Regions from separate parts of the Lysinibacillus sp. FSL K6-0075 genome, predicted to be linked through region 2. Evidence: a T-box and tRNA genes for the amino acid it is inferred to sense, from the RefSeq annotation. Region 2 holds a T-box; the other regions hold tRNA genes.

What was found. A T-box is a leader RNA that pairs with one kind of tRNA and senses whether it is charged. The one in region 2 lies ahead of trpS (tryptophan--tRNA ligase), so its partner is inferred to be a tRNA-Trp.
Region 1: it has a tRNA-Trp gene. The T-box ahead of trpS (tryptophan--tRNA ligase) is inferred to sense a tRNA for this amino acid. The anticodon was not compared.
Region 3: it has a tRNA-Trp gene. The T-box ahead of trpS (tryptophan--tRNA ligase) is inferred to sense a tRNA for this amino acid. The anticodon was not compared.

What each region holds. Positions count from the first base shown of each region.
Region 1 covers NZ_CP151947.1:4,179,546-4,189,981, reverse strand. The annotation lists rRNA gene MHB65_RS20960 (16S ribosomal RNA) at 1-1,450, shown strand, start outside; rRNA gene MHB65_RS20955 (23S ribosomal RNA) at 1,631-4,558, shown strand; rRNA gene rrf (5S ribosomal RNA) at 4,669-4,784, shown strand; tRNA gene MHB65_RS20945 (tRNA-Asn) at 4,801-4,877, shown strand; tRNA gene MHB65_RS20940 (tRNA-Ser) at 4,883-4,974, shown strand; tRNA gene MHB65_RS20935 (tRNA-Glu) at 4,999-5,073, shown strand; tRNA gene MHB65_RS20930 (tRNA-Val) at 5,089-5,164, shown strand; tRNA gene MHB65_RS20925 (tRNA-Met) at 5,194-5,268, shown strand; tRNA gene MHB65_RS20920 (tRNA-Asp) at 5,272-5,347, shown strand; tRNA gene MHB65_RS20915 (tRNA-Phe) at 5,364-5,436, shown strand; tRNA gene MHB65_RS20910 (tRNA-Thr) at 5,449-5,524, shown strand; tRNA gene MHB65_RS20905 (tRNA-Tyr) at 5,534-5,617, shown strand; tRNA gene MHB65_RS20900 (tRNA-Trp) at 5,631-5,704, shown strand; tRNA gene MHB65_RS20895 (tRNA-His) at 5,718-5,793, shown strand; tRNA gene MHB65_RS20890 (tRNA-His) at 5,833-5,908, shown strand; tRNA gene MHB65_RS20885 (tRNA-Gln) at 5,928-6,002, shown strand; tRNA gene MHB65_RS20880 (tRNA-Gly) at 6,009-6,083, shown strand; tRNA gene MHB65_RS20875 (tRNA-Cys) at 6,092-6,165, shown strand; tRNA gene MHB65_RS20870 (tRNA-Leu) at 6,213-6,293, shown strand; gene MHB65_RS20865 (DUF6241 domain-containing protein) at 6,897-7,247, opposite strand; gene MHB65_RS20860 (hypothetical protein) at 7,226-7,429, opposite strand; gene MHB65_RS20855 (DUF2785 domain-containing protein) at 7,890-8,711, opposite strand; gene MHB65_RS20850 (hypothetical protein) at 9,653-10,000, shown strand; gene MHB65_RS20845 (BlaI/MecI/CopY family transcriptional regulator) at 10,328-10,436, shown strand, end outside.
Region 2 covers NZ_CP151947.1:768,838-779,273, reverse strand. The annotation lists gene pepF (oligoendopeptidase F) at 1-1,738, opposite strand, end outside; gene MHB65_RS03545 (competence protein CoiA family protein) at 1,790-2,911, opposite strand; gene mecA (adaptor protein MecA) at 3,107-3,775, opposite strand; gene spxA (transcriptional regulator SpxA) at 4,210-4,605, opposite strand; T-box leader at 5,096-5,317, shown strand; gene trpS (tryptophan--tRNA ligase) at 5,435-6,424, shown strand; gene MHB65_RS03525 (hypothetical protein) at 6,427-6,648, opposite strand; gene fabF (beta-ketoacyl-ACP synthase II) at 6,754-7,995, opposite strand; gene MHB65_RS03515 (beta-ketoacyl-ACP synthase III) at 8,026-8,964, opposite strand; gene MHB65_RS03510 (IS256 family transposase) at 9,777-10,436, opposite strand, start outside.
Region 3 covers NZ_CP151947.1:278,544-288,979, reverse strand. The annotation lists gene MHB65_RS01360 (nitric oxide synthase oxygenase) at 1-694, opposite strand, end outside; tRNA gene MHB65_RS01355 (tRNA-Glu) at 1,455-1,526, opposite strand; tRNA gene MHB65_RS01350 (tRNA-Asn) at 1,528-1,604, opposite strand; tRNA gene MHB65_RS01345 (tRNA-Ile) at 1,612-1,685, opposite strand; tRNA gene MHB65_RS01340 (tRNA-Gly) at 1,690-1,763, opposite strand; tRNA gene MHB65_RS01335 (tRNA-Phe) at 1,769-1,844, opposite strand; tRNA gene MHB65_RS01330 (tRNA-Ser) at 1,851-1,943, opposite strand; tRNA gene MHB65_RS01325 (tRNA-Ala) at 1,957-2,032, opposite strand; tRNA gene MHB65_RS01320 (tRNA-Pro) at 2,048-2,124, opposite strand; tRNA gene MHB65_RS01315 (tRNA-Arg) at 2,140-2,216, opposite strand; tRNA gene MHB65_RS01310 (tRNA-Lys) at 2,235-2,307, opposite strand; tRNA gene MHB65_RS01305 (tRNA-Gln) at 2,321-2,395, opposite strand; tRNA gene MHB65_RS01300 (tRNA-His) at 2,405-2,480, opposite strand; tRNA gene MHB65_RS01295 (tRNA-Trp) at 2,524-2,597, opposite strand; tRNA gene MHB65_RS01290 (tRNA-Tyr) at 2,602-2,685, opposite strand; tRNA gene MHB65_RS01285 (tRNA-Thr) at 2,693-2,768, opposite strand; tRNA gene MHB65_RS01280 (tRNA-Asp) at 2,777-2,852, opposite strand; tRNA gene MHB65_RS01275 (tRNA-Val) at 2,857-2,932, opposite strand; rRNA gene rrf (5S ribosomal RNA) at 2,944-3,059, opposite strand; rRNA gene MHB65_RS01265 (23S ribosomal RNA) at 3,125-6,052, opposite strand; rRNA gene MHB65_RS01260 (16S ribosomal RNA) at 6,234-7,785, opposite strand; gene MHB65_RS01255 (SLC13 family permease) at 8,196-10,049, opposite strand; gene nadD (nicotinate-nucleotide adenylyltransferase) at 10,214-10,436, opposite strand, start outside.

The DNA.
Region 1 (10,436 bases), 1.6 Mb from region 2:
GCGGACGGGTGAGTAACACGTGGGCAACCTACCCTATAGTTTGGGATAACTCCGGGAAACCGGGGCTAATACCGAATAATTTGTTTCACCTCATGGTGAAACACTGAAAGACGGTTTCGGCTGTCGCTATAGGATGGGCCCGCGGCGCATTAGCTAGTTGGTGAGGTAACGGCTCACCAAGGCGACGATGCGTAGCCGACCTGAGAGGGTGATCGGCCACACTGGGACTGAGACACGGCCCAGACTCCTACGGGAGGCAGCAGTAGGGAATCTTCCACAATGGGCGAAAGCCTGATGGAGCAACGCCGCGTGAGTGAAGAAGGATTTCGGTTCGTAAAACTCTGTTGTAAGGGAAGAACAAGTACAGTAGTAACTGGCTGTACCTTGACGGTACCTTATTAGAAAGCCACGGCTAACTACGTGCCAGCAGCCGCGGTAATACGTAGGTGGCAAGCGTTGTCCGGAATTATTGGGCGTAAAGCGCGCGCAGGTGGTTTCTTAAGTCTGATGTGAAAGCCCACGGCTCAACCGTGGAGGGTCATTGGAAACTGGGAGACTTGAGTGCAGAAGAGGATAGTGGAATTCCAAGTGTAGCGGTGAAATGCGTAGAGATTTGGAGGAACACCAGTGGCGAAGGCGACTATCTGGTCTGTAACTGACACTGAGGCGCGAAAGCGTGGGGAGCAAACAGGATTAGATACCCTGGTAGTCCACGCCGTAAACGATGAGTGCTAAGTGTTAGGGGGTTTCCGCCCCTTAGTGCTGCAGCTAACGCATTAAGCACTCCGCCTGGGGAGTACGGTCGCAAGACTGAAACTCAAAGGAATTGACGGGGGCCCGCACAAGCGGTGGAGCATGTGGTTTAATTCGAAGCAACGCGAAGAACCTTACCAGGTCTTGACATCCCGTTGACCACTGTAGAGATATAGTTTCCCCTTCGGGGGCAACGGTGACAGGTGGTGCATGGTTGTCGTCAGCTCGTGTCGTGAGATGTTGGGTTAAGTCCCGCAACGAGCGCAACCCTTGATCTTAGTTGCCATCATTTAGTTGGGCACTCTAAGGTGACTGCCGGTGACAAACCGGAGGAAGGTGGGGATGACGTCAAATCATCATGCCCCTTATGACCTGGGCTACACACGTGCTACAATGGACGATACAAACGGTTGCCAACTCGCGAGAGGGAGCTAATCCGATAAAGTCGTTCTCAGTTCGGATTGTAGGCTGCAACTCGCCTACATGAAGCCGGAATCGCTAGTAATCGCGGATCAGCATGCCGCGGTGAATACGTTCCCGGGCCTTGTACACACCGCCCGTCACACCACGAGAGTTTGTAACACCCGAAGTCGGTGAGGTAACCTTTTGGAGCCAGCCGCCGAAGGTGGGATAGATGATTGGGGTGAAGTCGTAACAAGGTAGCCGTATCGGAAGGTGCGGCTGGATCACCTCCTTTCTAAGGATTATTTCGGAATACAAACCTTGGGTTTGTAAGATTACGTTTTGCGTTCAGTTTTGAAGGTTCATTCTTCTGAATGAAATGCTTCAAAACTTGTTCTTTGAAAACTGGATAAAACGACATTGAAATTGTAACAAACACATTTATTTTTTAAGTTTTTTATAGGCTTAATAACTTGGTTAAGTTATTAAGGGCGCACGGCGAATGCCTTGGCACTAGGAGCCGAAGAAGGACGGCACTAACACCGATATGCTTCGGGGAGCTGTAAGTGAGCTTTGATCCGGAGATTTCCGAATGGGGGAACCCACTACGTTTAATCGCGTAGTATCTTGACGTGAATACATAGCGTCTTGAAGGCAGACCCAGGGAACTGAAACATCTAAGTACCTGGAGGAAGAGAAAGAAAAATCGATTCCCTGAGTAGCGGCGAGCGAAACGGGAAGAGCCCAAACCAAGAGGCTTGCCTCTTGGGGTTGTAGGACACTCAATACGGAGTTACAAAAGAGCGAGTTAGATGAAGCGACTTGGAAAGGTCCGCCAGAGCAGGTAAAAGCCCTGTAGTTGAAAGTTCGTTCTCTCCTGAGTGGATCCTGAGTACGGCGGAACACGTGAAATTCCGTCGGAATCCGGGAGGACCATCTCCCAAGGCTAAATACTACCTAGTGACCGATAGTGAACCAGTACCGTGAGGGAAAGGTGAAAAGCACCCCGGAAGGGGAGTGAAAGAGATCCTGAAACCGTGTGCCTACAAGTAGTTAGAGCCCGTTAATGGGTGATAGCGTGCCTTTTGTAGAATGAACCGGCGAGTTACGATTACGTGCGAGGTTAAGCTTTAGAAGGCGGAGCCGCAGCGAAAGCGAGTCTGAATAGGGCGAAATAGTACGTGGTCGTAGACCCGAAACCAGGTGATCTACCCATGTCCAGGGTGAAGGTGAGGTAACACTTACTGGAGGCCCGAACCCACGCACGTTGAAAAGTGCGGGGATGAGGTGTGGGTAGCGGAGAAATTCCAATCGAACTTGGAGATAGCTGGTTCTCTCCGAAATAGCTTTAGGGCTAGCCTCGTGATGAGAATACTGGAGGTAGAGCACTGTTTGGACTAGGGGGCCATCCCGGTTTACCGAATTCAGACAAACTCCGAATGCCAGATATTTATACACGGGAGTCAGACTGCGAGTGATAAGATCCGTAGTCAAAAGGGAAACAGCCCAGACCACCAGCTAAGGTCCCAAAGTAATCGTTAAGTGGAAAAGGATGTGGCGTTGCACAGACAACCAGGATGTTGGCTTAGAAGCAGCCATCATTTAAAGAGTGCGTAATAGCTCACTGGTCGAGTGACGCTGCGCCGAAAATGTATCGGGGCTAAACGATTCACCGAAGCTGTGGATTGACATCTACGATGTCAGTGGTAGGAGAGCGTTCTAAGTGCGTTGAAGTCAGACCGGAAGGACTGGTGGAGCGCTTAGAAGTGAGAATGCCGGTATGAGTAGCGAAAGACGGGTGAGAATCCCGTCCACCGTATGACTAAGGTTTCCTGAGGAAGGCTCGTCCGCTCAGGGTTAGTCGGGACCTAAGCCGAGGCCGATAGGCGTAGGCGATGGACAACAGGTTGATATTCCTGTACCACCTCCTCACCGTTTGAGAAATGGGGGGACGCAGTAGGATAGGGTAAGCGCGCTGTTGGATATGCGCGTCCAAGCAGTAAGGCGTGTGTGTAGGCAAATCCGCACACTGTAACGTTGAGCTGTGATGGCGAGTCCGTATGGACGAAGTTCCTGATTTCACACTGCCAAGAAAAGCCTCTATCGAGGTGAGAGGTGCCCGTACCGCAAACCGACACAGGTAGTCGAGGAGAGAATCCTAAGGTGTGCGAGAGAACTCTCGTTAAGGAACTCGGCAAAATGACCCCGTAACTTCGGGAGAAGGGGTGCTCTTGAGCGTGCAAGCGCATGAGAGCCGCAGTGAATAGGCCCAGGCGACTGTTTAGCAAAAACACAGGTCTCTGCAAAACCGTAAGGTGACGTATAGGGGCTGACGCCTGCCCGGTGCTGGAAGGTTAAGAGGAGTGGTTAGCGCAAGCGAAGCTGCGAATTGAAGCCCCAGTAAACGGCGGCCGTAACTATAACGGTCCTAAGGTAGCGAAATTCCTTGTCGGGTAAGTTCCGACCCGCACGAAAGGCGTAACGATCTGGGCACTGTCTCAACGAGAGACTCGGTGAAATTATAGTACCTGTGAAGATGCAGGTTACCCGCGACAGGACGGAAAGACCCCGTGGAGCTTTACTGTAGCCTGATATTGAATTTTGGTACAACTTGTACAGGATAGGTAGGAGCCAGAGATCTCGGAGCGCCAGCTTCGAAGGAGGCGTCGGTGGGATACTACCCTGGTTGTATTGAAATTCTAACCCATGCCCCTTAGCGGGGCAGGAGACAGTGTCAGGCGGACAGTTTGACTGGGGCGGTCGCCTCCTAAAAGGTAACGGAGGCGCCCAAAGGTTCCCTCAGAATGGTTGGAAATCATTCGTAGAGTGTAAAGGCACAAGGGAGCTTGACTGCGAGACCTACAAGTCGAGCAGGGTCGAAAGACGGGCTTAGTGATCCGGTGGTTCCGCATGGAAGGGCCATCGCTCAACGGATAAAAGCTACCCCGGGGATAACAGGCTTATCTCCCCCAAGAGTCCACATCGACGGGGAGGTTTGGCACCTCGATGTCGGCTCATCGCATCCTGGGGCTGTAGTCGGTCCCAAGGGTTGGGCTGTTCGCCCATTAAAGCGGTACGCGAGCTGGGTTCAGAACGTCGTGAGACAGTTCGGTCCCTATCCGTCGTGGGCGTAGGAAATTTGAGAGGAGCTGTCCTTAGTACGAGAGGACCGGGATGGACACACCGCTGGTGTACCAGTTGTCTTGCCAAAGGCATCGCTGGGTAGCTATGTGTGGACGGGATAAGTGCTGAAAGCATCTAAGCATGAAGCCCCCCTCAAGATGAGATTTCCCATTACGCAAGTAAGTAAGATCCCTCAAAGACGATGAGGTAGATAGGTTCGAGGTGGAAGTGTGGTGACACATGGAGCTGACGAATACTAATCGATCGAGGACTTAACCAAAACGTTTGAAACATTCAATGCACGTTTATCCAGTTTTGAAAGAATAAAATATTATAATATACTTGTAATTTTTATAAGATATGTTATAATAAGTATTGTCTTTCAAATAGTCTAGTGATGATGGCAAAGAGGTCACACCCGTTCCCATACCGAACACGGAAGTTAAGCTCTTTAGCGCCGATGGTAGTTGGGGGCTTCCCCCTGTGAGAGTAGGACGTCGCTAGGCTATATACTAAAATTATTCCGAAGTAGCTCAGTTGGTAGTAGCACCTGACTGTTAATCAGGTTGTCGCAGGTTCGAGTCCTGCCTTCGGAGCCATTCTTGGAGAGTTGTCCGAGTGGCCGAAGGAGCACGATTGGAAATCGTGTAGGCGGTTAACACTGTCTCAAGGGTTCAAATCCCTTACTCTCCGCCAGCACTTTGATTTGTTCCAATAGTTGGCCCCTTGGTCAAGTGGTTAAGACACCGCCCTTTCACGGCGGTAACACGGGTTCGAATCCCGTAGGGGTCACCATTTAAATACCCAGATGGAGGATTAGCTCAGCTGGGAGAGCATCTGCCTTACAAGCAGAGGGTCGGCGGTTCGAGCCCGTCATCCTCCACCATTATTTTTTACAATAGTATATATCATTATCGCGGGGTGGAGCAGTGGTAGCTCGTCGGGCTCATAACCCGAAGGTCGTTGGTTCAAATCCGGCCCCCGCAACCAAATGGTCCCGTGGTGTAGCGGTTAACATGCCTGCCTGTCACGCAGGAGATCGCCGGTTCGATCCCGGTCGGGACCGCCATTTATTTTAATAACATGGGTCAGTAGCTCAGTTGGTAGAGCATTAGATTGAAGCTCTAAGTGTCGGCGGTTCGATTCCGTCCTGACCCATCATGTTTTTTTGCCGGTGTAGCTCAGTTGGTAGAGCAACTGACTTGTAATCAGTAGGTCGTGGGTTCGACTCCTATCGCCGGCACCATGTATTCCCGGAGGGGTAGCGAAGTGGCTAAACGCGGCGGACTGTAAATCCGCTCCTTAGGGTTCGGCGGTTCGAATCCGTCCCCCTCCACCAGTTTTAATCTAATAGGGGCATAGTTTAACGGTAGAATAGAGGTCTCCAAAACCTTTGATGTGGGTTCGATTCCTACTGCCCCTGCCAATTTAATTTTATGGCGGTTGTGGCGAAGTGGTTAACGCACCTGATTGTGGTTCAGGCATTCGTGGGTTCGATTCCCATCAGTCGCCCCATTTAATTTTAAATTAGAATAATACCAAATAGTAATTATGGCGGTTGTGGCGAAGTGGTTAACGCACCTGATTGTGGTTCAGGCATTCGTGGGTTCGATTCCCATCAGTCGCCCCATTTTTATCTAATTATCTTTTGGGGTATAGCCAAGCGGTAAGGCAACGGATTTTGATTCCGTCATGCCCTGGTTCGAATCCAGGTACCCCAGCCATTTTTTGCGGAAGTAGTTCAGTGGTAGAACACCACCTTGCCAAGGTGGGGGTCGCGAGTTCGAACCTCGTCTTCCGCTCCAAGTATGATGGCGGCATAGCCAAGTGGTAAGGCACAGGTCTGCAACACCTTTATCACCGGTTCAAATCCGGTTGCCGCCTCCATATTTTAACTGCTAATCGGTTTATCCGATTTTTTTTATCGCCATTATGCCGGTGTGGCGGAATTGGCAGACGCGCACGACTCAAAATCGTGTTCCTTTGGAGTGTCGGTTCGACCCCGACCACCGGTATCTAAAACTAGCAATAGAATGCTACGTATCAAGGCTTCACACTTAATTGTGTGGAGTCTTTTTTGTGTTCCTTTACACTACAAAATCAATTCAAGTAGTGTGCGGAGGTAGTGTAACAGAGCCTTTGTATGCAACAATTGCTGTTAATATCCCGACTTCGATAGTTGATTGTCCAATAGAATAATAGGGAATATAACCCAAAAGAAAAAACGTCACTACGGTTAAGTAAATGACGTTTTGTGATGTTATTGATCTCGTGATTTATTTGTGGTCATTTCTATTAAGTCTTGAATAAACTCAGGAGTCTCAATGGATGTAAAAATTTAGAAACTTGTTGTCGCGCTTGTTTCTCATTGTATGGGAACGGTCATGGGCCAATTTTATCAATTCAATCGCCAAACTCTTCTTGTACACGTTCTTCAATCCATAGGCTTTTGCGTTCAAAGCGATATTTAAGTGATAAAGTTCTTTGTCTGTTAGCGGTCTTTCTTCCATATATAAAACCCTCCGCCGATAATTTTTTTGTATCTTAGTAATTGGTGGATTTTAGTAATTAGTATTATGATAATAAATTGAAAAATAGCAGACAAATAGAAAATTTCCCTATTTTTTATTTTCGAAATATTCTTTTATATAATACCCTTCCTCCTCTGGCGTTGACAAACGAGTTGCTTTTCCTAGGGCTTCTTCACCTCCGCCTTGTTGTAATTTCCAAATTTTATTATGGTCGTCAACGGCGTTTGAAAAATCACCTTTCGACCATCTTTCCAATATTGGAATGTAAAGATCGTTATGTTCATAATCGTTCATTTTACATACAGCCAACAATCGGTCAACCTTTTCTTGTGTTATTTGCTCGTGACCCCATTGAGCACCAGATTGAACCTTTTGGTGAGACATGCTGTGAATGGCTTCATTTATTTTGTCTTCTATTAAGTTGTCAGGATAAAGCAATTCTTCTTTTGTTTTACTTTCGAGAATTGCTCCGTCACCTTCAACAACAATTGTTTTTGTTGAAAGTGAGCAGGTTGAGCAGGTTTTTCTATTGGATTTGTGAATTGAGTGTAAGCAAAAGCTGCACCGATGATGGCTGCTATTACAATGATAATAGTAGTCGATTTTGTTTTTCTTTTCATTCTATTAACTCCTCATTGTAATTTGTATGATTATGTAATTATATATTGCTTTATATTATGTAATTAGGTTAATAATAACAGATTATTATAATTAAACGGGATTGATTAAGGGAAGCAAAACAAAAAAAGTCCATGTTTATTTTTCAAACATGAGCTTTTTTAATAAAATTTAATTTGGACATTGTAAGGCGTTTATTGTTCTTCTACTGATACATTTCTGTAAAAGTATCGATTGCCAATTGATCGTTTCCTTCAATGGTTTCTTTTAGAAGATGTGCATAAGTTCTCATTGTTGTTTCAATGTCTTCATGACCTAAGCGTCTACTTATGTATTCCCCGCAAATCAAATTTTCTGTGAAAAGTGTGAAGTAAAAATGTTCCCTGAGGGCTATTGTTTGCCTGTTACCACATTTGAAGTGGAGACGGACAAGTGTGGGTGCTTTCCCCTCATTTATTTTAATTAGGAATAGTATACTTTTTCTACTTTATATAATGTTTGCTCGATAGTCGAGCAGAGAACGGCATCTACATTGTAAAATTTAACTCGAAAGTATAAACTTTTCAAAAAGTTCTTTATATTATTTTTTTGCTTAAAGGCAGGGAGAAATTCTGAATTTTTCTCCACATCACCAAAACTTTGAATCCATTGCTCTACATGAGTCTGACTAAGTATTTTTCTATTTAATACACTAATTATACATTTTACCATTCTTTCATCTTCCCCATCGGAGTAAACTCGATCTGTTATGGTCATCTTTTCGTAAACCAAATCGAGGATAGTTAAGAGGTCACTTTTATCCAGTTCGGAGCATTGGGCCAAATCATCTAAAGCATCTGCTGCATGGGCTATAGCATGAGCCCAGCCTTTTTCTTCGTCATACCCACGGTAATCTCGCTCTTCCTGTACATTGTAAAATACTTTCTCTTTTATCTGATGAATTTGCTCTCTTGAGAGAAATGGTGATTCTCTATTCCTTGTGAAGAGGAGCGGTATGACTAGCATGGAGAAAGATCGAGTGAAGACAGAGTCTGTATTTGTTTCACCAAGCTTAAAAAGCAGATGGTTTTTATCCAAAACAACTGGTAGAAGTTGTTCTAGTTCGTTTGCTGTTAGAGAATTATCAGGAATCCAATGTGATAAGGTCGTATAAATTAGCTCATCACGTAGTTGGGCATCCAAAGAACCGATGTTATTTATCATTTCTAGCATCAACTGGAATGTATCGGGGGGTGCCTGGTATCCATTTTCTTTTATTAATATCAACTTTTCTTTTAAATTCATTTTACACGCTCCTACTAGAAATTTTCTGAACTAACTTTTTCAAGGGTTTCTACTGACTATACGACTTCTTCCCTTACTATGAGGTACAGATAGGATCAGAGACAATCCGCAATAGCAGAAAGGAATAAATTATTTCCAAGAGGTTTATTTCCTCATAAAATCCATAAAATTCCTCCTCCTTCGATTGTATTTTATACGATAACTTACTATCTAAAAAACTTTCCCACCCGATTTTAGGATAAAGAACCCATATAATAATATTAAAAATTTTCATTGTAAGTTAATGGTTAGATAGTTATCATTTGTATGTTAAATTAAATTAATACAAAGTGCAATAACTAATGGAATTTAAATTTTGGGCGTGAACTTCTACTGAAGTAATAATTACAATCTATCTAATAAGAAAAGACAATATTCAGGAAATATTATCGTTGTCACCTACACAGCAAGGACTACTCTTTAAATATCAGATGGATCCTAAATCGAGCGAATACATGGAACAGGTTGTCCTAAAAATTAAAGGAGATATAACTGATAAAGAGATTGAAAGAGTATGGCATTACTTGATTAGCGCTTTGAAGAAAGAGTGAGAGATTGTACTACCATATTAAATGAAATACGGGATAATGAGCTGAAAAAAGGGATTGATTTAGCAATGGAGAAATAAAAAGCAAAACACAAAGAGGAGAAAGTTTGGCAGAATGTCTCAGCAAGAATTAGCAGAGAGCAACATGTACTGGGATTATGACTAGTCCCAATGCAGAGTATACATGTGGAGAAATCTGGACTAAGCGAAATTGTCGATAAAGCATTTATAAAATCATGATATAATGAAATGGAAGGATAATGAATTCATTCCCTAATATTACATAAATTTGTGGTGGAGGGAAATTTATGATTAGAATTAAAAAGATCATAATTCTTTTGAAAGGGTGATCATAATGAAAACAATTTATATTTATCCAAAATTAGCAATGGGATTTAGGGGATTTGCAACAGGTTTAGATAGAGAAGGATTTTTTTTGAAGAAAAGGTCAACGAGGCTCAAAAAAAATATAGACAATTCATTGAAAGAGAATAATTTGAGTTTTAATGTAGAAGTTACTCATGGGTTTGAATCTCCAGAGGAATTATTAGAAAGTGATGGCGTTTTGGTTTTGATTTCTCCATACTTAAAAAGTTTACTTGGTCACATTGATTTTTCTAAAAGTGGGTACTATCTTTTATCAGAGGCAGAATATAATTCTGAAAATATTGATAACATCTTAAAGTATATAAAAACGCTTTAAGAGTAAAAGAAAACTATTGAAATGCTAAAAAATCCAGTTTAGCTATTAGAAATATATGTAAAACAAGAATGTTTATATTAGCATTCTTGTTTTTTTTGTGTGATACAACCAATTTTATAATAAAAGGAAAAGTAGTAGATAAGGAATGATTCAATTTCAGACGGGAACAGGGAAGTTAAACTCGAAAGATTATGTAATCGAGGAGCTTTTCAACTTATTAACTACTCCAGTTCATTCACATAATTTTAGTAAAATTTGATAACCGTTTAAGACAGATGTATTATATAATTAAGACAATTGACTTAAATGGAAAAGGGGTGAGTATATATGAAAAAATTGCCTGAAGCAGAATTTGAGATTATGAAGATAGTTTGGGAAAGTAATCCTCCAATTACTACAGGTATCATAATGCACGAAATAGGAAATGAGAAAGGTT
Region 2 (10,436 bases):
CGTTCATATCAACGCCTGCTGCCTTTAACACTTCAATAGGGAAATCAGAGCATCCTGCTTTTAAGAAGTTATTAATATAACGTTCTACAGCTGGTGCACCCTCCTCTAAAATTTGTTTACTCAATGCTGTAGCGGCTGATTTACCAGTCGCATACTGATAAACATAGTAATTATAGTAGAAGTGTGGAATACGAGCCCATTCTAAGCCAATTTCCTCATCTACCACCATATCATCACCGAAGTACTTTTTGTTTAATTCATAATAAACCTCTGTTAAACGATCTGCTGTTAATGACTCACCATTCTTATCCATTTGATGAATAAGATGTTCGAACTCTGCAAACATGGTTTGTCTGAATACAGTACTTCTGAAACCATCTAACCAATGATTTAATAAGTATATTTTTTGTTGAGGGTCATCAATTGTTTTCAGTAAATAGTCATTTAATAGCTCTTCATTGCATGTAGAAGCAACCTCTGCCACAAAAATAGAATAATCTCCATAAACAAATGGCTGGTTGTTGCGTGAATAATAACTATGAACACTATGGCCAAATTCATGTGCTAAAGTAAATAGATTGTTCACGTTGTCTTGCCAATTCATTAAAATATACGGATTCGTACCATAGGCGCCTGATGAATAGGCTCCACTACGCTTCCCTTTATTCTCTAAAACATCGACCCAACGGCTATCCAGTCCATTTTGGACGATGTTTTGATATTCTTCCCCTAATGGAGCTAAAGCTTTTACTAAAATATCTTTCGCTTCATCATAAGTGACCTTCATTTCCACCTCTTTAACAAGTGGCGCAAATAAATCCCACATATGCAATTCGTCTACACCTAATAATTTCTTACGCAACGAAATATAACGCTGCATAGCTGGTAAATGCTTATGAATTGTTTCCACCAGTTGATCATATACATTTTCTGGAATGAAATTATTAGACATGGCTGCGTGTCGTGCAGATTCATAATGACGAATACGTGCACTCACATTATGCTTCTTCACGTTACCTGTTAGCGTCGCCGAGAACGTATTTTTAAACTTGCCATATGTTTCATACATAGCTTTAAATGCGCCTTCACGTACTGAGCGATCCTTGCTCTCTAAAAACTTGATATAGTTACCATGCGTAAGTTGTACCTCTTCCCCCTCTTCATTTTTCACATGAGGGAAAACCATATCCGCATTGTTTAACATGCTGAATGTATTCGAAGCTGTACCTGTTACCTCAGACATTTGCGCTAGCAATGCCTCCTGTTCGGCTGGTAATACATGTGGACGTGCCATCGTAATTTCTTTTAATGATTGCTTATATAGTTGTAGGTCTTGATTTTCTGTTAAGTAGCCTTCAATCGTTTCTTCACTTAATGATAAAATTTCTGGCGTTAAATAGGAAAGGCCAGCTGAGATACTCGTTGCCAATGTTTGAATACGGCTGTTCATATCTTGATAAAAGCTATTTGTCGTATCTTGATCATAGCGCATATGTGCATATGTGTAGAGCTTCATTGCACGTTCATATATATGATCATGATACTGCAAAGCTGCTAATAATGCCTCTGCCCCATTATTTAAAGTACCTGCATAGCTAGGTGCCTGTTTAGCAAGCTCTGCAACCTCCTTCAATTCCTCTTCCCAAGCTGCATCTGTTGCAAAGATATCCTCTAAACGCCATGTTAATTCTTCTGGTACTTCTTTTCTAACCAAAACCTGATTACTGTTACTAGCCATGTATGCCAGCCCCCTTTATATGTGCTTTTTTCCTTTTACTCTCATATTTTCTCAGTATATTGTGGCAATTGCAAATAAATGTACATAGACTTGCTCACAATTATCTAGTGAACCATCTTCATGATTCATTCGCTGAAGAAGTTGTCCATAATTTTGAATAGCTCTTACTGCTTGTTCGGTTATTTCTAACTGTTGCTGACATAAAAAGTTTTTAATCTGATGCTTGGTTAATTCAAATGGTTGACGTCCTAACTGTTTACTAAAATACAACAGCATCGTTTGCCATTCACTCGTGAATAAAGAGATAGACGCTCCTTCTTGCACTGGAATACCAATGTATGGCGGCATAGCAGTAAGAGAAAGATTTAATTCATAGCAATTGCGTAAAAATGGATCTTGTGCCCCCTTCTTATTATGTAAAAGACGACTATACGCAAATTGCCTACAAGTCTGTTTATAGAGCTGCCAATAGCTTTGAAATTCTTCTTTGGTAATACGCTTTGGTATATAAAAAGGAAAATGCTGTTGATTGACCGGAATTTTTTGTACTTTGCCTATGAAAGTATGCCCGTGAACATGAAGAAGATTCGTCCAATAAATAAAATGGGCTGTCACCGCGTTGTACGTCAGTAAATAAGGCAAATCTGTTGTCGTTGTTATAAATGCTTTTTGCAGCAATGGGGAGATTCTAATTTTTCTGATGCCGTTGATTGCTTCTTTGCTTTGAGGAGTTTGAAAAAGCCAAATAGCTTGTATATCGTTTTTTTCATAGCCCATTGTTCGTTGATGCCATTTTTCATGAGAGATTGTGCTACATTGAAATTCAACTGCGAAATGCCCCTCATCGATTGTAACGAGCAAATCAGGGCGCTGAGAAAGCTGCTTTAAAAATGGCTCTAGTTCCACCTGATGTCCATGTTTTTTGAACCACTCATATAATTGCATTTTACCTTGTAAATGTAGTTTAGATTCACCTTCTGCGAATAGCTGTGAACATTGATTTTTAGTGAAGTGTGCAAAGTGGGGAATATTATAGTTACCTATTTTCAATTGAACTTGTTCCAAACATTGAGGACAAAAAAATTTCATCTGCCGCCTATATCGCTGTAAAGCTTTCCTCGTATATTGATATGGGAGAAATAGCTGCTGTTGATTGTTATAGGCAATAAGCATATAATCAGCTCCTTTTTAGCCAACTATAATAGAATTGGGTTGCATGAACAAAAATAAAGCCGTTTTTTCTTGAAATTTTAAAAATGCGACCTTATTCAGAAATCCGTGATGTTGAACGCATAAAAAAGGACTGTAGCAAAACTCGATTCTTTTACGAGTTTCACTACAGTCTAAAATAATTAGGTGATTCATTGCTTATGCAAAGTATTTTCGAACTGTTTCAAAGCAATTGAATTCCATAATTTTTTCACCGTACTCCTCTAGACGATGAATTGTAAAATTGGATGGTGTTAAAAATTCCTTGATAACTGCATTTCTATCATGACGATTTAAATCCTCATCTGCGTTTCCGAAATCAACAACTAGATAGTACCAATTTTCATATTTGAATAATGAGGAATCCACTAATTCGTCTGTCATTCGTTTTGCGACAGGGATTAACTCATCAATATCTTTAAATTTATAAACATAAATGTCTGTATCCATAAATAATTCTGACTCATCCATGTCACCAAATTGAGTTAGTTGGCTAAGAAGATCCTCTCCAACTTCATCGAATGGTGCAAACATATCTTTGTGTTCATCAAAATTCGAATGACCATCTAATGTTTCACCGTCTTTTAAAATATGTGCACGTGTGACAATGATTTCTAAGCCAACTTCAGATGCATTGATATGAATCCAAATCGGACCCTCTACATCAAAATAATCCTCCGTGTTTACTTCATCAATCATATCCCAAAAAAGTTGCTCACCCTTTGCTCGATTGTACCAAATTTCTTCACGACTATAGCCGCGATCCTCTATATCATTGTACGTAATAAAGAGCTTGAGTGTATTTTCATTTACACGTTCGATGTCCACTAGACCTCATCTCCCTTCACTGTCATATGTCGAAAAACAGTTTTGTTTCATTAGTATGCTTTTATTCTTTGTTTTTAACCTTCATACTGCATTTGTTTTTCAACCTTTGACCACACTACAGTAAAACCATCGAGTAACCGTAAACATGAATTTTTGTATTCACAGTTGTCTCTAACTCTATTGTATGCTGTTCTGTCATAAAATGAAAAGGATATACACCGTTTCACAGAAGATATTTGAATTATTGAAATTGTAGTAAACTATTTAACTTAAATCAAGTTTAACATACTTTTACGGAAATATATGACTTTTCCCTATTAATTATTATACTTCATATAGAAGGTTTTACAGAAGTAAAACATAAAAAAAAGATGTCACAACATGCATTCCACATCTGTAACATCTATTACATATATTATTCAGAATAGAAAGGTTTAATTCACCATTCGTTGCGCTTCTTGTAATTGATATGCTCGAACTTTTCGAGGTAAGAAACGGCGAATTTCATCTTCATTGTAGCCAACCTGTAGACGTTTTTCATCTAAAATGATTGGTCTACGTAATAAGCCAGGATATTCCTGAATTAATTCATATAAACGTTGTAATGGTAAACTTTCAACATCCACATTTAATTTTTGGAATATTTTTGAACGAGTAGAAATAATTTCATCAGTTCCGTCTTCTGTCATACGTAAAATTTTTTTTATTTCACTAATGCTGAGCGGTTCAGAAAATATATTACGTTCTGTATATGGAATTTCGTGCTCCTCTAACCAAGCTTTCGCTTTACGACAAGAGGTACAACTTGGTGATGTAAATAGGGTTACAATCATTCTGACACATCCTTTCATTTCGAATCATTATCTATAAACCAGAACCAGTGTGTTAAATTAGAATTAATGTAATGTAAAATACACAGTACCATTATACAGTACTCCGCTGTATTTGAATATAGTTCCAATAAAAAAAGTCTGAACCTATCCCTAAATATTCTGTCTATTTATACAGCTTTTTAATGTAGTGTATTTTCTTCAAACTTATGTGCTACTACTACCATTCCCACTTTTCAAGCATTTTAAACATCCAAACATCTATCTTACTTGTTCTCATTTAAGAAAAATAAACGAGAAAATTGTCAATTCGACGTGTACACCTCAACAATATTTTAATAAAAAAATTTATATTTATAACAAAATTACACAACAAAAAAAGCATATAATTTTTTCTCGAAAAAAAACACCGTCAAAAGTCTGACTTTACATAAAGAAATCTTTATAATATAATTCTTTGCAATCAAATCAATTTGAACAATTTAAATTGAGAAAAACGCTGACGAAGAGTAGTACATGTGCTAATTCACGTATAGAGAGTCTGTGGTTGCTGCAAACAGATCGTGGAGGCATGTGGAATGGACTTCCGAGTTAGCTTTGTGAACGCTTCTTAAAGCTAATAGCAAAGCTCGTCCCTTCACGTTACGAAGCTGAGTGGCCTTTTTAGGCAAGCTGGGTGGTACCGCGGATTCAAACATCATTCGTCCCTTCATTAGAAAAAATCTAATGAGGACGCATGATGTTTTTTTGTCTTCATCAAACAGATTGAAAGATGAAGGTAACGCTGCTGACAATTGTCACAGAATTTGAATTCGAGGAGGAAATTTTAATGACAACTATTTTTTCTGGCGTACAGCCTACAGGTATCGTAACTTTAGGGAACTATTTAGGAGCATTCAAGCAATTCCCTGCACTACAAGATGAAGGAAATGCGATTTATTGTATCGTTGATCAACATGCCATAACTGTTGCACAGGACCCTAAAGAATTACGAGAAAGTATTCGTAAGCTAGCTGCTACCTATATTGCTACAGGCATTGACCCTAAAAAATCTACGTTATTCATCCAATCAGAGGTGCCAGCGCATGCTCAGGCAGGATGGATGTTACAATGTGTTGCGTCTATCGGAGAGCTAGAACGCATGACACAATTTAAAGATAAATCACACGGTAAGGAAAGCGTATCTGCTGCTCTTTTAACATACCCACCTTTAATGGCTGCAGACATACTACTTTATAACACAAATATTGTTCCTGTCGGCGATGATCAGAAGCAGCATATCGAGCTGACTCGTGACCTAGCAGAACGCTTTAACAAACGCTTTGGTGATGTTTTAACGATTCCAGAAATTCAATTACCAAAAGCAGGCGCTCGTATTAAATCCTTACAAGAGCCAACAAAGAAAATGAGTAAATCAGATCCAAATACGAAAGCGACAATCCGTTTATTAGATACGGCGAAAGAAATTGAGAAAAAAATAAAATCAGCCGTTACAGACTCTGACGGTATCGTTGCATTTGATGTGGAAAATAAACCAGGCGTTTCAAATTTATTGACAATCGAATCGGCTATTTCAGGTATAGCGATTGAAGATTTAGTCAAAAAATATGAGGGAATTGGGTATGGTGGATTCAAGCAAGGTGTAGCAACAGCAGTGATTGAACACCTAACACCTATTCAAGAAAAATTCTATCATCTAGTAGAATCATCCGAATTAGATGTCATTCTAGATGAGGGTGCTGAAAAGGCGAATGCGATTGCCAGTGCTACATTAAAACGTATGGAAGATGCCATGGGTCTTGGTCGCGCACGTCGCTAAACTTACGGCTTGTCTGAGGATCGATCAAAGCCTAGATCAAGCACAACTGCACAGATGATAATACAGGCTCCTACCGCCATATAAAATTCTGTTGTTTGAAAAATAAACTTGAAAACAACCTTCCATGAATAACCTAGTGTGCGGTAATTTAAATACAATATGAGATTCCCTACTGAGAGGATCATTAAGCCATAACTTACTAAAAATAAAAAGAGACGAAACATCGTAGTGGCATCCTTTCTATTTCTTCTTACTTATCATTTATTCACAAAACTATAAAAAAAGACGTCAGCCATTTAAATTCGGCTGACGTTTTTTATGTTTACATATTAGGCTTCATATTTTTTGAATAGAAGACTTGCGTTGTGACCACCAAAACCAAGAGAATTACTCATTGCGTATTGAATACTTGCTTCTCTTGCTTCGTTTGGAACATAATCTAAATCACATTCAGGATCAGGATCTTTTAAATTGATTGTAGGAGGTAAAATCCCTTCTTTAAGGGCTAATGCTGTGAAAATCGCTTCCACACCACCAGCTGCTCCTAATAAGTGACCCGTCATCGATTTTGTAGAGCTCATTGCAAGCTTATACGCATGCTCACCAAAAGCAGTTTTAACAGCTTGTGTTTCAAATAAATCATTGTATGGCGTACTCGTACCATGAGCATTAATATAATCAACTTGTGATGGCTCTACGCCACCATCTGTTAATGCTTGCGTCATCGCACGTGCTGCACCTTCACCCTCTGGAGCTGGAGCCGTAATGTGATGTGCATCACCTGTTGCACCATAACCTAAAACTTCAGCATAGATTTTGGCACCACGAGCTTTTGCATGTTCATATTCTTCTAAAATAACGATACCTGCACCTTCTCCGATAATAAAGCCATCGCGGTTTTTATCGAATGGGCGACATGCTGCTTGTGGGTCTTGATTTAATGATAAAGCTGTATTGGCACAGAAGCCTGCCACAGCCATTGTTACGATTGGTGATTCAGCACCACCCGAAATCATGACATCTGCATCCCCACGTTCAATTACTTTAAAGGCATCCCCAATAGAGTTTGTACCCGAAGCACATGCCGTTACAGAGCAAGAGTTAATTCCCTTTGCACCAAAGTGAATAGAAACTTGGCCCGAAGCCATATCAGGAATCATCATTGGAATAAAGAATGGACTGACACGTCTTGCACCACGCTCTTGGAATGTTAAAAATTGTTGTTCATATGTTTCCATTCCACCGATACCAGAGCCAATCCATACACCTGCACGTGGAGCTAGCTCTTCATCAATTGTTAGCTGTGCATCTTCCATTGCCATAATGGAAGCAGCTAATGCGTATTGTGTGAAACGATCCATTTTACGTGCTTCTTTACGATCAATATATTTTTCAATATCGAAGTCCTTCACTTCTGCTGCGATTTTTGCTGCAAAAAGATCTTTATTTAAACGTGTCAGCTCACCTATGCCAGATTTACCAGCTTTAATGTTTGCCCATGTTTCTTCGATGTTATTTCCTAGTGGTGTAACTGCGCCAATTCCTGTAATTACTACTCGTCGTTTACTCATTGTCTTACTCCCCTCAAGCATTTTTCCTACTTATTTTCCCCATCTCATGGCTACGGCACCCCATGTTAAGCCGCCACCAAAACCTACAAGGACTAATAAATCATCCTCTTTAATCTTACCTGCTTCGAGCTCATCTACCAAGGAAATCCCAATAGATGCTGCTGAAGTATTTCCGTATTTATGAATCGTTTTTGACATTTTTTCTGGTGGTAGCTCTAATCGTTCACGAGCAGATTCCATAATTCGTATATTTGCCTGATGCGGCACTAAAAAATCAACATCTTCTTTTGTTAATCCCGCTTTTTCTAATACATTAACAGCCGATTCACCCATTTGACGCACAGCAAACTTAAACACTTCACGACCATTCATCGCAATTGTGTCTTGCTTCGATAAGTAAAGATTCTTTCCGCCTGTACCGTCTGCACCAAGTTCGAATGATAAAATACCTCTACCTTCAGATACTGGCCCAACGATAGCTGCACTAGCACCATCGCCAAATAATACAGCTGTATTACGATCTTCCCAATCAACGACTTTCGACAGCTTTTCTACACCTACTACTAAGACATATTTATAAGCATTCGCCTCAACAAAATGCTTTGCTGTCACTAAGCTATATATAAATCCTGCACATGCTGCTGCTTGATCCATCGCTGCAGCATTCACTGCTCCGAGTTGTTCCTGAACCATACAAGCTACACTTGGAAAATTTTGATCCTGTGTGACAGTTGCTACAAGAATTAAACCAATTTCCTCAGGCGTAATCCCCGCATTTGCAATAGCTTCTTTTGCAGCAGCTACTGCTAAATCTGAAGTTTCCTGATCATCTGCCGCAAAATGACGTTCTTCAATGCCTGTTCGAGTACGAATCCATTCATCCGAAGTATCCATTATTTTTTCCAAATCAAAATTTGTAACGACCTTCTCAGGAACATATTTGCCTATTCCTATAATACCAGCGTTCATATAGCAACCCCTCAGCTTTCTTACTATCAATTATTAGTAACTGGTCATAATTATAACGCATACAAAAGGAAAGACGCAAGATGATTTAAATTTTATGTGTATGAGGGTGGTGTTGTTTGATTATCGAGGTGAAGGAATTTGATGAAATGAGGGCCTTCTATTTTAGAGGGTTTATTATCCTTTGTTGAGCAGGTTCTTTAGTTTTTGGAGCGCTTTTAGTGAACCTAGAGCGGGGTTCACCTATTTTGGAGCGCTTTCCATCCATCTTTGAGCGGGGCCCTTCTTTTTTGGAGCGCTTTTTATCCATCTTTGAGCGGGGTTCTCCCTTTTTGGAGCGCTTTCCATCCATCTTTGAGCGGGGGCCTCCTGTTTTGGAGCGCTTTCTATCCATCTTTGAGCGGGGGCCTTCTTTTTTGGAGCGCTTTCTCTCCATTTAGGAGCGGGGCCCCTTTTTTTTGGAGCGCCTTTCATCCATCTTTGAGCGGGGTTCTCTCTTTTTAGAGCGCTTTCTATCCATCTTTGAGCGGGGGCCTCCTGTTTTAGAGCGCTTTCTATCCGTTTAGGAGTCAAGTCCTAATTATTGTGTAAAATTCTATACAGAAGTTTTCAACCTAGCGTTTATTCATAGCTCTTGATCGATGTAGCCAAATTTTGTTTATCCATTTAACAACACTACCATTTTTTTGCCCGTAACTTCCATGGGTTTATATCTCCACAGGCAGTAAAGGCTGTCAAAGGCTCTTTTCACTTTGATAGCCTTTACTGCTTGTGGAATACTCCATGAATGGAAGATACGTTGAAAAAAACTTGTTCTATTTGGTTAAACCTTTTTTCTTTGAGTAAATCGTTTCTTGATACTGCATTAAAATAGCACCTACCAATCGAAAGGCAGACTGCGTATTTGGAAAGATTCGTATGACCTTTTCTCTTCTACGCACTTCTTGATTTAATCGTTCAAGTGAATTTGTACTTCGAATATGACAGCGTATATCTGCTGGATAATTCATGTATTGGATGGTATCTTCGAAACCTTCATCTAAGATAGTAAGAGCTTTTTCGTACTTTGGATTATTTCCAAATTGGTCCATTAATTCATCTTTAAACTTTCGAATATCTTCAAGGGTTACGGCTTCAAAAATGCGCTTCATCATCATTCGGATATCAACGAAGTCTTTTTTAGGAAGCTTCTCGATAATATTTCGTTTAAAATGCACATTACATCTTTGCCAAGCAGTACCGATAAACTCACGCTGTATCGCTTTTTGAAGCCCTTGATGAGCATCTGAAATCACTAGTTGAGGTGATTGAAGTCCACGTGATTTGAGTTGTTTAAAAAAAGAGCTCCAACTATCAAAACTTTCAACATGATCCACACTTAAACCGATAATTTCGCGTTTATTTTCTTCCGTAATGGCCGTAGCGATATAAACAGCTTTTGATACGACACGTTGATGTTCACGTACTTTTATGTA
Region 3 (10,436 bases), 490 kb from region 2:
CACCGATTTCTGTTCCCATATACCAGCCATTAAATGGAGCAGCTTGAAAATCAATACCTGCCATTTGAAAACGCATACTCGAAATTATGGGTACGGCATACCATTTCATCCCTAACTTCTCCACATCCACTAACTCTGGATGGCGGATTGAGACCTCTACTATATATTCTTCAGGGATTACATACATTTTGGGAGCGCGATCATCCACCTGTATAATGAGTGGTAGCACATCAAAAGCCGTTCCTTTACCTTTCCATCCCAGAGATTTACATACTTTTGTAAACTCAATGGATTGCGAATCTCCAATAACGCCTGCTTCTGTTTCATAGCCTGCATAACGGATAAGTTGATGATTCCAAATCCTTACTCTATCTGAAGCAAACACTGTTATAGTTGGACGGATCTTCCCACAATTTGTTGCATAATCAATATGTTCTAGTAATTTTTGAAAAATATCCTGTTCATCTAAAACATCACGTGCATCTACCACATGCAGTGACTGCCAAAATAGACGTCCGATACATTTATTGCTATTACGCCATGCCACTCGTGCACCAAAAACTAGCTCCTCAGTTGTTGGGTAATATTCACCTGCATTTTCAACTTCCTGTAATCTATTCTTTAACCAAAGTTCTGATTTATTTTGTTCTGTCTGGTATAAACTTAAAAATTGCTGTATCTCCTGTATATTCATATCGATTCCTCCACTTATCCTCATATTAGAGGAACAAAACAACAAGCACCATGAAAATAGTACTTGAAAAAACATACATATTTTATATATGAAATAGTTTGTTCAAATTTAATCTGTAGATTCTCTTTCGTAAAGAGAATCTACATAGTGTTGAAAAACAAAACTAACAATAGAATTTTTGTGAAAGGTGAAAACGGATTTCCGTTGCAGGCTACTTGCTTTCCTGTGGGCGAGCGCCGAGCCGCTTCCTCTGCTACCGCTCCGTGCAGGGGCTCGCCTGTCTCGCTATCCCACGGGAGTCAAGTAGCCCTCCACTCCAACCTACAAAATGTTAACTTTTTTAGCAAAGGTTTTCAAATAAAGTGAAGGTCTTCACTACCCTTTATGAAGGGGTGTTGTCACTACACAATGAAAATAAGAGCCTATCTAATTATACAAATCATGGGCTATTTTGATCGCTACGGTTAGTATGTAAGATAAGGAAAAGACACTTTTGCACATGGTTGATTGGAGTGGAGCCAGCGTCACTCCTAAGGGATTTAGCGTCACAAAGGAGACCCTGGAGCGAACGCTAGTGAGTGAAGCGGCTCATCGGACGCCCCCTGGAAAGGACGCTGGCGGAACGGAAATCAACCCCTCACCTTGCTAAAAGGTCTTTTTCTACTAATGACATGATCTTTTTTCAACAACATGAAAAAGGAGAATGTACTTAAAGAAAATAGAAAAAAGCATGTAACACACATCTGTGCTACATGCTTGATGACCCGTACGGGATTCGAACCCGTGTTACCGCCGTGAAAGGGCGGTGTCTTAACCACTTGACCAACGGGCCGTGGCTCCGAAGGCAGGACTCGAACCTGCGACAACCTGATTAACAGTCAGGTGCTACTACCAACTGAGCTACTTCGGAATAATGATGGGCCTAAATGGACTCGAACCATCGACCTCACGCTTATCAGGCGTGCGCTCTAACCAGCTGAGCTATAGGCCCATTTTGGAGCGGGTGATGAGAATCGAACTCACGACATCAGCTTGGAAGGCTGAGGTTTTACCATTAAACTACACCCGCAATAATGGTGGGTCAGGACGGAATCGAACCGCCGACACTTAGAGCTTCAATCTAATGCTCTACCAACTGAGCTACTGACCCGGAAAATGGAGGAGGTAGAGGGATTCGAACCCCCGCGCGGTGTTACCCGCCTGTCGGTTTTCAAGACCGATCCCTTCAGCCAGACTTGGGTATACCTCCAAAAATATTAAAATGGTGGAGCCTAGCGGGATCGAACCGCTGACCTCCTGCGTGCAAGGCAGGCGCTCTCCCAGCTGAGCTAAGGCCCCATTTATCATGAAAGATGGTCGGAATGACAGGATTCGAACCTACGACCCCTTGGTCCCAAACCAAGTGCTCTACCAAGCTGAGCTACATTCCGTAAACGTGAATTTATTGGCGCGCCCGACAGGAGTCGAACCCATAACCTTCTGATCCGTAGTCAGACGCTCTATCCAATTGAGCTACGGGCGCATATTAATTAAAAAATGATGAGCCATGAAGGACTCGAACCTTCGACCCTCTGATTAAAAGTCAGATGCTCTACCAACTGAGCTAATGGCTCGTAAAATAAAAAATGGCTGGGGTACTAGGATTCGAACCTAGGCATGACGGAATCAAAATCCGTTGCCTTACCGCTTGGCTATACCCCAATTTTGAAATGGGGCGACTGATGGGAATCGAACCCACGAATGTCGGAACCACAATCCGATGCGTTAACCACTTCGCCACAATCGCCACTATAAAATAATAGCTATATATGAACGAGTACCTCAATACCTGGCAGGGGCAGTAGGAATCGAACCCACACCAAAGGTTTTGGAGACCTCTATTCTACCGTTGAACTATGCCCCTAAAATGGTGGAGGGGGACGGATTCGAACCGCCGAACCCTAAGGAGCGGATTTACAGTCCGCCGCGTTTAGCCACTTCGCTACCCCTCCAAGGGAATGGTGCCGGCGATAGGAGTCGAACCCACGACCTACTGATTACAAGTCAGTTGCTCTACCAACTGAGCTACACCGGCAATAATAATGGCGGTCCCGACCGGGATCGAACCGGCGATCTCCTGCGTGACAGGCAGGCATGTTAACCGCTACACCACGGGACCATAATGGTGGAGGATGACGGGCTCGAACCGCCGACCCTCTGCTTGTAAGGCAGATGCTCTCCCAGCTGAGCTAATCCTCCACAAAAAATAAGCGAAGCGATGTCCTACTCTCACAGGGGGAAACCCCCAACTACCATCGGCGCTAAAGAGCTTAACTTCCGTGTTCGGTATGGGAACGGGTGTGACCTCTTTGCCATCATCACTTCACTTATTCAGTTGAAAGACTTATTCTTTCAAAACTGGATAAACGTGCATTGAATGTGTCAAACGTTTTGGTTAAGTCCTCGATCGATTAGTATTCGTCAGCTCCATGTGTCACCACACTTCCACCTCGAACCTATCTACCTCATCGTCTTTGAGGGATCTTACTTACTTGCGTAATGGGAAATCTCATCTTGAGGGGGGCTTCATGCTTAGATGCTTTCAGCACTTATCCCGTCCACACATAGCTACCCAGCGATGCCTTTGGCAAGACAACTGGTACACCAGCGGTGTGTCCATCCCGGTCCTCTCGTACTAAGGACAGCTCCTCTCAAATTTCCTACGCCCACGACGGATAGGGACCGAACTGTCTCACGACGTTCTGAACCCAGCTCGCGTACCGCTTTAATGGGCGAACAGCCCAACCCTTGGGACCGACTACAGCCCCAGGATGCGATGAGCCGACATCGAGGTGCCAAACCTCCCCGTCGATGTGGACTCTTGGGGGAGATAAGCCTGTTATCCCCGGGGTAGCTTTTATCCGTTGAGCGATGGCCCTTCCATGCGGAACCACCGGATCACTAAGCCCGTCTTTCGACCCTGCTCGACTTGTAGGTCTCGCAGTCAAGCTCCCTTGTGCCTTTACACTCTACGAATGATTTCCAACCATTCTGAGGGAACCTTTGGGCGCCTCCGTTACCTTTTAGGAGGCGACCGCCCCAGTCAAACTGTCCGCCTGACACTGTCTCCTGCCCCGCTAAGGGGCATGGGTTAGAATTTCAATACAACCAGGGTAGTATCCCACCGACGCCTCCTTCGAAGCTGGCGCTCCGAGATCTCTGGCTCCTACCTATCCTGTACAAGTTGTACCAAAATTCAATATCAGGCTACAGTAAAGCTCCACGGGGTCTTTCCGTCCTGTCGCGGGTAACCTGCATCTTCACAGGTACTATAATTTCACCGAGTCTCTCGTTGAGACAGTGCCCAGATCGTTACGCCTTTCGTGCGGGTCGGAACTTACCCGACAAGGAATTTCGCTACCTTAGGACCGTTATAGTTACGGCCGCCGTTTACTGGGGCTTCAATTCGCAGCTTCGCTTGCGCTAACCACTCCTCTTAACCTTCCAGCACCGGGCAGGCGTCAGCCCCTATACGTCACCTTACGGTTTTGCAGAGACCTGTGTTTTTGCTAAACAGTCGCCTGGGCCTATTCACTGCGGCTCTCATGCGCTTGCACGCTCAAGAGCACCCCTTCTCCCGAAGTTACGGGGTCATTTTGCCGAGTTCCTTAACGAGAGTTCTCTCGCACACCTTAGGATTCTCTCCTCGACTACCTGTGTCGGTTTGCGGTACGGGCACCTCTCACCTCGATAGAGGCTTTTCTTGGCAGTGTGAAATCAGGAACTTCGTCCATACGGACTCGCCATCACAGCTCAACGTTACAGTGTGCGGATTTGCCTACACACACGCCTTACTGCTTGGACGCGCATATCCAACAGCGCGCTTACCCTATCCTACTGCGTCCCCCCATTTCTCAAACGGTGAGGAGGTGGTACAGGAATATCAACCTGTTGTCCATCGCCTACGCCTATCGGCCTCGGCTTAGGTCCCGACTAACCCTGAGCGGACGAGCCTTCCTCAGGAAACCTTAGTCATACGGTGGACGGGATTCTCACCCGTCTTTCGCTACTCATACCGGCATTCTCACTTCTAAGCGCTCCACCAGTCCTTCCGGTCTGACTTCAACGCACTTAGAACGCTCTCCTACCACTGACATCGTAGATGTCAATCCACAGCTTCGGTGAATCGTTTAGCCCCGATACATTTTCGGCGCAGCGTCACTCGACCAGTGAGCTATTACGCACTCTTTAAATGATGGCTGCTTCTAAGCCAACATCCTGGTTGTCTGTGCAACGCCACATCCTTTTCCACTTAACGATTACTTTGGGACCTTAGCTGGTGGTCTGGGCTGTTTCCCTTTTGACTACGGATCTTATCACTCGCAGTCTGACTCCCGTGTATAAATATCTGGCATTCGGAGTTTGTCTGAATTCGGTAAACCGGGATGGCCCCCTAGTCCAAACAGTGCTCTACCTCCAGTATTCTCATCACGAGGCTAGCCCTAAAGCTATTTCGGAGAGAACCAGCTATCTCCAAGTTCGATTGGAATTTCTCCGCTACCCACACCTCATCCCCGCACTTTTCAACGTGCGTGGGTTCGGGCCTCCAGTAAGTGTTACCTCACCTTCACCCTGGACATGGGTAGATCACCTGGTTTCGGGTCTACGACCACGTACTATTTCGCCCTATTCAGACTCGCTTTCGCTGCGGCTCCGCCTTCTAAAGCTTAACCTCGCACGTAATCGTAACTCGCCGGTTCATTCTACAAAAGGCACGCTATCACCCATTAACGGGCTCTAACTACTTGTAGGCACACGGTTTCAGGATCTCTTTCACTCCCCTTCCGGGGTGCTTTTCACCTTTCCCTCACGGTACTGGTTCACTATCGGTCACTAGGTAGTATTTAGCCTTGGGAGATGGTCCTCCCGGATTCCGACGGAATTTCACGTGTTCCGCCGTACTCAGGATCCACTCAGGAGGGAACGAACTTTCGACTACAGGGCTTTTACCTGCTCTGGCGGACCTTTCCAAGTCGCTTCATCTAACTCGCTCTTTTGTAACTCCGTATTGAGTGTCCTACAACCCCAAGAGGCAAGCCTCTTGGTTTGGGCTCTTCCCGTTTCGCTCGCCGCTACTCAGGGAATCGATTTTTCTTTCTCTTCCTCCAGGTACTTAGATGTTTCAGTTCCCTGGGTCTGCCTTCAAGACGCTATGTATTCACGTCAAGATACTACGCGATTAAACGTAGTGGGTTCCCCCATTCGGAAATCTCCGGATCAAAGCTCACTTACAGCTCCCCGAAGCATATCGGTGTTAGTGCCGTCCTTCTTCGGCTCCTAGTGCCAAGGCATTCGCCGTGCGCCCTTAATAACTTAACCAAGTTATTAAGCCTATAAAAAACTTAAAAAATAAATGTGTTTGTTACAATTTCAATGTCGTTTTATCCAGTTTTCAAAGAACAAGTTTTGAAGTGTTTCATTCAGAAAGAATGAACCTTCAAAACTGAACGCAAAACGTAATCTTACAAACCCAAGGTTTGTATTCCGAAATAATCCTTAGAAAGGAGGTGATCCAGCCGCACCTTCCGATACGGCTACCTTGTTACGACTTCACCCCAATCATCTATCCCACCTTCGGCGGCTGGCTCCAAAAGGTTACCTCACCGACTTCGGGTGTTACAAACTCTCGTGGTGTGACGGGCGGTGTGTACAAGGCCCGGGAACGTATTCACCGCGGCATGCTGATCCGCGATTACTAGCGATTCCGGCTTCATGTAGGCGAGTTGCAGCCTACAATCCGAACTGAGAACGACTTTATCGGATTAGCTCCCTCTCGCGAGTTGGCAACCGTTTGTATCGTCCATTGTAGCACGTGTGTAGCCCAGGTCATAAGGGGCATGATGATTTGACGTCATCCCCACCTTCCTCCGGTTTGTCACCGGCAGTCACCTTAGAGTGCCCAACTAAATGATGGCAACTAAGATCAAGGGTTGCGCTCGTTGCGGGACTTAACCCAACATCTCACGACACGAGCTGACGACAACCATGCACCACCTGTCACCGTTGCCCCCGAAGGGGAAACTATATCTCTACAGTGGTCAACGGGATGTCAAGACCTGGTAAGGTTCTTCGCGTTGCTTCGAATTAAACCACATGCTCCACCGCTTGTGCGGGCCCCCGTCAATTCCTTTGAGTTTCAGTCTTGCGACCGTACTCCCCAGGCGGAGTGCTTAATGCGTTAGCTGCAGCACTAAGGGGCGGAAACCCCCTAACACTTAGCACTCATCGTTTACGGCGTGGACTACCAGGGTATCTAATCCTGTTTGCTCCCCACGCTTTCGCGCCTCAGTGTCAGTTACAGACCAGATAGTCGCCTTCGCCACTGGTGTTCCTCCAAATCTCTACGCATTTCACCGCTACACTTGGAATTCCACTATCCTCTTCTGCACTCAAGTCTCCCAGTTTCCAATGACCCTCCACGGTTGAGCCGTGGGCTTTCACATCAGACTTAAGAAACCACCTGCGCGCGCTTTACGCCCAATAATTCCGGACAACGCTTGCCACCTACGTATTACCGCGGCTGCTGGCACGTAGTTAGCCGTGGCTTTCTAATAAGGTACCGTCAAGGTACAGCCAGTTACTACTGTACTTGTTCTTCCCTTACAACAGAGTTTTACGAACCGAAATCCTTCTTCACTCACGCGGCGTTGCTCCATCAGGCTTTCGCCCATTGTGGAAGATTCCCTACTGCTGCCTCCCGTAGGAGTCTGGGCCGTGTCTCAGTCCCAGTGTGGCCGATCACCCTCTCAGGTCGGCTACGCATCGTCGCCTTGGTGAGCCGTTACCTCACCAACTAGCTAATGCGCCGCGGGCCCATCCTATAGCGACAGCCGAAACCGTCTTTCAGTGTTTCACCATGAGGTGAAACAAATTATTCGGTATTAGCCCCGGTTTCCCGGAGTTATCCCAAACTATAGGGTAGGTTGCCCACGTGTTACTCACCCGTCCGCCGCTAACGTCGAAGGAGCAAGCTCCTTCTCTGTTCGCTCGACTTGCATGTATTAGGCACGCCGCCAGCGTTCGTCCTGAGCCAGGATCAAACTCTCCATAAAAGAAATTTGATTAGCTCAAATTGTTTTGCTGGCATCAATTTTGATGTCCAAAATTTTTGTTTCGTTCACTCGCCGAAGCTAGCTACTTAAAACTTTATTGATTACGTTTTGCTTGTTCAGTTTTCAAGGTTCATGTTTTGCTTTGTTTTAGCGTGTCACCCTGGCGACTTGTATAATACTACACCCTTATTTTAAAAAGGTCAACACTTTTCAAGAAAAAAATTTAACTTTTTTATTATCAAAGAAAAACTTCCTATATTAACAACTGCAAAAAGGATGATTAAAAAAATCTACTCCATAAGCTAGTTCAATGTTATACCGCTAACTAAAAAATAATTTTATCATAATTTCCTACAAAAAAATAATAGATCTTTTTATAAAACAAAAAACTCGGTAGAGAAACCGAGTTTTTAAAATGGGAAAAAGAATGGGATGGCGATCATCATGACAATAAACATAACAATTTGTAATGGTACCCCTATTCTTACAAAATCCATAAATTTGTAGCCCCCTGCCGTCATTACCAATGCATTAGTAGGGGAAGCAATTGGCGTAGCAAACGCCATACTTGCTGCGACTGCTACTGCAATCATAAATGTTGTGGGACTAACCTCCATTGCAATGGCAGCACTCATGGCAATCGGTGCAAACAATACAGCAGTTGCCGTATTACTAATAAATTGACCGAAAATGGCTGTCAAAATATAAACGCCTATAAGCACGCCATATGGTCCGAAATCACCTAAGGCATTAATAATACCATCGGATAAAATGGTCATGCCTCCTGTTTTTTCTAACGCTGTCGCCATTGGCAACATGGCAGCCACTAGCACAATACTTTCAAAATTCATATTACTATAGGCATCTTCCATGTTTCTCAAGCAGCCTGTTAAAATCATAAGTACGGCACCAATCATTACAGAAATTACAGCAGGGAAAATTTCAAATGCCATCAAAATAATCATGAACAACATAATAATCCCTGCAATTCCAGCTTTGCCTGTAGCTGCTGCTACACTTGCATGTTCTTTCGGCTGCCCGACAACCACGACATCCTGAGTTTCTCTTGCTAATAAAAGAATTTCATCCCATGCTCCCTGAACTAATATTGCATCTCCAAATTTTAATTTGTGAGACACCATATCCTGAAGCTTATATCCACCCTTGCGATTAATGCCAATGATATTTAAATTATATTTTTCTCGGAATCCGAGAGAGCTAACCGTTTCATTGATAAAGCTCGAATTGGGTGTGAGCAATACCTCCGCAATGCCAAGATGCTTCGATACCAGTTCATCGGCTTCCCCTTCTACTAATCCTTGCATCTCAAGATGATAATCCTCAACAAAACGACGAATATCCTCTACCTCTCCTTGAACGTATAGCTCGTCCTTAGCATGAATGACACTAGTTGGGCCTGCCATTTCTTGATAAGTCATCGGTAGTAAATTAATACCCTCCTGTGATTTACGATGAATTTTCATCATACAGAGCATATACTTAGCTGGCAGTTTTAATTCTGCTAAAGAGGTTTCAATAATAGGTGACTCATCAGGAACAGAGATTTTAAATAGACGATTATTTAAGTCATATTGCTTAATAATTTTCTTTGGTGAAAGTTTATACCCTTCATTAGTTTGTGTACGGTTTTGATCCTTTGGTAATAGAACATTCCTTACAAGCACTAAATAGGTAATGCCTGCAATCATCCCCACAATACCGATAGGGGTCACTTCAAAAAAACCAAGCTTGTTATAGCCTCGATCAACCAATAACTGACTGACAATTAAATTAGTTGGTGATGCAATCAGTGTCATTAGACCTGAAAGACTTGCTACATAGGAGAGTGGTAGTAGAAATTTTGAAGGACTAACTTTCATACTAATCGCTATACTTACAACGATCGGCATCATTAATGCTACAGTACCTGTATTACTCATAAAAGCACCAACAGATCCTACAATAATAAGTAGTAGCACAAATAGCTTCAGCTCACTATTGCCCGACCATTTAAGCAAAAGTTGCCCTGCCATTCCTGCCAGGCCAGTACGTAAAATTCCTGCACCTACGACAAATAGCCCTGCAATCATTAAAACTACAGAGTTTGAAAAGCCAGCTAATGCCTCTGTTGGCGTTAGAATATCCATAATGACAAAAGCTAAAAGTGACACAATGGCTACAAGATCTGCTCGTATTTTATTGGTCACAAATGTGAAAATTGTTGCTCCTAAAATAAGAAATGTTAATGTAAGCTGCACACTCATGAATTCCTTTCTAACATTAATCATTAATAATTATTAACGACGAAAAAATTATATTCCATTGCTATGTTTATTATAGCTTACCCTGAGCCACATATGATAAAATTCACCATCTTTTCAAAATTAAAAAAGTGTGGCACGTAACCACACTTTTAAACTTTCTTTCATTATTTTAGATAAAGGTGATGCTCTTTAATATAGTTGTAACAAGCAGTAGGCAAGAGGTATCTCGGTTCTCCCCCCATAGCAAATTCTTCACGAATATAGGTAGAGCTAATTTCCATCGCTAGCCCTTTATCTATAAGATGGAATCTTCCATCATCATTATTTCTTAAAATAGGGGAACGACTAATGGTAGATAGCATATCGATGCCATGTCTTGCCATTACA